Regions from separate parts of the Arthrobacter sp. SD1074B genome, predicted to be linked through region 1. Evidence: riboswitches for the same ligand, from Rfam matches in the RefSeq annotation. Region 1 holds a riboswitch; the other holds the start of a gene.
The links. Region 1 has a riboswitch for thiamine pyrophosphate ahead of thiO (glycine oxidase ThiO). Riboswitches for the same ligand answer to the same signal wherever they lie in the genome.
Positions count from the first base shown of each region.

Region 2: linked by a shared signal. The riboswitch ahead of ACUYM2_RS17065 (ECF transporter S component) and the one ahead of thiO (glycine oxidase ThiO) in region 1 are both predicted to bind thiamine pyrophosphate.

Region 1 is NZ_JBRAZT010000001.1:2,850,359-2,852,554, reverse strand. Features, by position in the region: gene ACUYM2_RS13195 (ferritin-like fold-containing protein) at 1-72, shown strand, start outside; gene thiE (thiamine phosphate synthase) at 82-810, opposite strand; TPP riboswitch at 837-956, shown strand; gene thiO (glycine oxidase ThiO) at 948-2,196, shown strand, end outside.
Region 2 is NZ_JBRAZT010000001.1:3,656,008-3,658,203, reverse strand. Features, by position in the region: gene ACUYM2_RS17075 (DUF4235 domain-containing protein) at 1-69, opposite strand, end outside; gene ACUYM2_RS17070 (heme-degrading domain-containing protein) at 111-659, opposite strand; TPP riboswitch at 886-1,028, shown strand; gene ACUYM2_RS17065 (ECF transporter S component) at 1,100-1,732, shown strand; gene ACUYM2_RS17060 (ABC transporter ATP-binding protein) at 1,746-2,196, shown strand, end outside.

The DNA of each region.
Region 1 (2,196 bases):
GCCCGCGCCCTAACCGCCGAACTTGCCGCCGGCCATTCCCGGCGGATGTCCCAGCTCGGACTCGCCGGCTAGGTTTCCCGGCTAGCTTTCCCCGGCGCCGCTGCGGGCGCCCGCGTCGGCGTGGCTTCCGGCGTCAAGCGCGGCCAGCAGGGCCCGCGCGGCTCCGGCGGGATCAGCGGCCTCGGTAATCGCCCGGACCACCACGATCCGGCGCGCCCCGGCGTCGACGACCTGCTCCACGTTGGCAAGGTCGATGCCGCCGATCGCGAACCACGGCACCACGCCGGAGACCTTTCCGACATCCGCGGCTTCGGCCCGGCCGATCGCCGCGGCGGCGTAGCGCACCAGGTCCAGCCCGACGGCGGCACGGCCCGGCTTCGTCGGGGTGGCCCAGACCGGCCCCACGCAGAAGTAGTCCAGCCCGCTTCGGCCCGGGGCCGCCGCGATGGCGGCGTCGACCTGTTCCGGCGTGTGGGTGGACATGCCGATCACGGTGCCCTTGCCCAGGAACTCCCGGGCCGCGGTGAAGGATATGTCCTTTTGCCCGATGTGGAAGACCGGCGCCCCGGCGAGCGAGGCCACGTCGGCGCGGTCGTTCACGGCCCAGAGCCGGCCGTGCCGCTGCGCGACGGTGTGCAGGACCTCCAGCAACTCCAGCTCCTCGGCCGCCTCCAGCGACTTGTCCCGCAACTGGATGATGTCAACACCGCCGGTAAAGGCGGCATCAACGAAGTCCTCGAAGTCGCCGCGTTCCTTCCGGGCGTCGGTGCACAGGTACAGGCGGGCGGTGGTGTGGACATCCTGGCTCATGCCACAAGCCTAGTTCCTCTAAACTGGGCGCATACCGCGGGAGCCCGCGCAGGCCGTCACCGGCCGCCGGGCTGAGAGGGCGTCAGAGCCGACCGCTTGACCTGATCCGGTTAGTACCGGCGTAGGGAAGGAAGACCATGGACGTATCAGTCCCACCATCCGTCACACCCGCCACCGGAGCGGCGCCGCGGACAGGCGCCGAATATTACGACGTCGCCGTCATCGGCGGGGGAGTGATCGGCCACGGCATCGCCTGGGAGGCGCGCCGTTCCGGCCGCACCGTCGCCCTGCTCGACGACGCCCCCGGCTCCGGCGCCAGCTGGGCCGCCGCCGGCATGCTGGCTCCCGTGAGCGAACTGCATTACCAGGAGGAAGGCCTCCTGACCCTCATGCTGGAAGCGTCGCGGCTCTGGCCGGAGTTCGCGGCTGCCCTGGCCGGCGGCGCCGACGAGGGCGGCACCGGGTATCTCACGACGCCGACCCTCGCCGTCGGCGCGGACGCGGCCGACCGCCGGGCGCTCGCGGACCTGCGGGCGGTGCAGCTGGCCTGCGGCCTGACCGTGGAGCCGCTGACGGTGCGCGAGGCCCGCAGCCGTGAGCCCCTGCTCAGCCCGGGCATTTCCTGCGCCTTCGACATCCCGGCCGACCACCAGGTTGACCCGCGCCGGCTGCTGGCCCGGATCGGCTCGCTGCTGGCCGCCGACAGCCGGTTCACGGCGGTGCGGCGCCGGGCGGCCGGGCTGCTCTGGGACGGCTGCCGTGTGGCCGGGGCCACGCTTGAGGGCGGCGGGGAAATCCGTGCCGGCGAGACGGTCGTGGCGAACGGCCTCGGGGCGGGCAACCTGCAGGGCCTGCCGGCAGGACTGTCCCTGCCGCTGCGGCCGGTCTACGGGGATATCCTCCGGCTCCGGGTCCCGCACCGGCTTCGGCCGCTGCTGCGCTCCACCGTGCGCGGGCTGGTCCGCGGTGTGCCGGTGTACATCGTTCCGCGGGCCGACGGCACGGTGGTGATCGGAGCAACCCAGCGGGAGGACGCGCCATCCGAGTCCGGCGCTGTATCCGCTGGCGGTGTGTACCAGCTCCTGCGCGATGCACAGCAGCTGCTCCCGGCCGTCGCCGAACTGGAACTGCTTGAAGCCACGGCCAGGGCACGGCCCGGGACGCCGGACAACGCCCCGCTGCTGGGCCGCGTCTCCGGCCCCGGCGCGGGGCCGGAGATCGCGGGGCTGATCGTGGCCACCGGCTTTTTCCGGCACGGGGTACTGCTCACCCCGGCGGCCGCCGCCGTCTGCCGGGCACTGCTGGAGGGGCAGCCGGACCCGCGCTGGGCCCAATTCCGGCCGGACCGGTTCTCCGGCCGCCGCCCGGATTCCTCCGCGCACGAAC
Region 2 (2,196 bases), 810 kb from region 1:
CACCTTGGTGCCAACAAAACCGGCCAGAAGGCTGATGCCGGTGCCGAGCAGTTTGATGAAGATGTTCATACGTCTTACTCCTTGCGGGAGGAAACAGGGCTTCCCCTAGCCTAGCGTCCCAGTGACGCCGGCCGGCCAAGGACCTCCGTCAACGCCTCGACCACCAGCTCATGGTCGGCTTTCTGCGGCAGTCCCGACACCGTGACGGCGCCTACCATCCCGGTGCCGCGCAGGTAGATGGGAAACGAGCCGCCGTGGGCCGCGAACTCCTGCTGGTCGAACCAGGCGTTGTCCTCGATCCTGCGCCCGGCCGCGCGCGCCCGAAGGCCCACCAGCAGCGATGGGACTTCATACCGCACGGCGGTACGCTGTTTGGCTCTGATCCAGCGATCGTTGTCAGGGGTGGCGCCCTCCAGCGCAGCGTGGAATAGCACCTGCTCACCCTTGGTGATGTCGATGGCGATCGGGTGGGAGCGTTGCCGGCCAAGTTCCACCAGGCGGAGCCCAAGGTCAAGGGCGTCGTCTTTGCTGAAGGACTCGAACTGCAGTTCCTCGATCTCCATCAGGAGGCGGCCGATGAGCGCCGCCAGGGACCCGTGCGGCTGCGGTTCGGCGGAGTCCGGGTCGTACTCGGGGGAAGGCGCTGGGGAGTCGGTCAAGGGCTTCAGCTTCCGTTAGTCGGCCGCCGTCGGCAGGACCCGGCCTCGGCGGTGTCACGTGATCGCATGCTACGCCGACTCTAGCAAGCCGGCTCTCGCAGGTCACAAGCGGTCCAGCCCCAACTGGCTGGCAGTAGTTGTCGTTGTGGGCCCTCGGGACGACGACAACTGCGAGTCACCGGGGAGGTCTGCCGGGTGTAAACTGGCCCAGCCCACAAGGGCGATTTTGATACGACAGGGGAGCGCCGCCGTCGGGCATCACTGGAGCAGTCCAGGGAACCGTAGGTGGGCGCTGAGAGTGCGGACAGCCGCAGACCCTCGAACCTGATCCGGTTAGTACCGGCGCAAGGGAGTCGAGTTCTCAGGGTGCCCGGCGCCCGTGGCGGAAGCCGCGGCGCCGCCGGAACACACCCTCCCCTCCTGTACCTCAGGAGGACGACATGACTGATATTTCTGCGAAGCAGACACCTACCAGCGGCAAATACAACTGGCGCGTGGTCGACATTGTGGTGGCGGCGTTGATCGCTGTTGCCGGCGGTGTGATTTTCTGGGCTTGGTCCCAGGGTTCCAACCTTGTTTCCGTTCCGCTCAACGCCGTTTACCCGCCGCTAACCGGGCTGTATGCCGGCGGCTGGATGATTCCCGCGGTGCTGGGCATGCTCATTATCCGCAAGCCCGGAGCGGCGCTCTTCTGCGAAACCGTCGCCGCCACCGGCGAGCTGATCATGGGCTCGCAGTACGGCGCCTCGGTACTGTTTTCCGGCTTCGTCCAGGGCCTGGGCGCCGAACTGATCTTCGCAGCGTTCCTGTACAAGCGGTTCAACCTGCCGGTGTCCCTGCTCGCCGGAGCCGGCGCGGGCCTGTTCTGCGGCCTGAACGACTCCTTCCTGCCCTGGGGCTGGAACATCGCGTACGAAACGGGTGACAAGCTCGCCTACATCATCTTCTGCGCCATCTCCGGAGCCGTAATTGCCGGCGGGCTGTCCTGGCTGGCCGCCCGCGGCCTGGCCAAGACCGGGGTGCTGGGCTCATTCGCCTCCCGCAAGGCAGCGTCGGAACCCGTGTTCTCCTGAGACCCGCACACGCATGAGAACTTCCGACGCCGTCCGGCCGGCCGCGGTCGCCGCCCGCGGCTGGGGCTGGCGGCACGCCGGCCGGCCCCGGCCCGCCGTGAGCGGCCTGGACCTGGACATCCGCCCGGGCGAGCGCGTGCTGCTGCTGGGCCCGTCCGGTGCAGGCAAGTCCACGCTGCTGCATGCCCTCGCCGGGGTGCTCGGGGACAGCACTGCTGCAGCGGCGTCCTCGGCAGCCGCCGCGGACGCCGAGGACTCGGACGAGACCGGCAGCCTGCTGATCGACGGCGTCCCGCCCCGCGCCCGGCGTGGCAGGGCGGGGCTGATGCAGCAGGACCCGGAGACCCAGGTGGTGCTGTCGCGGCTTGGCGACGACGTCGCCTTCGGAGCCGAAAACCTGTCCGTACCCCCGGCGGAGATCTGGCGCCGGGTGGCGGAGGCGCTCGATGACGTGGGGCTGGGCG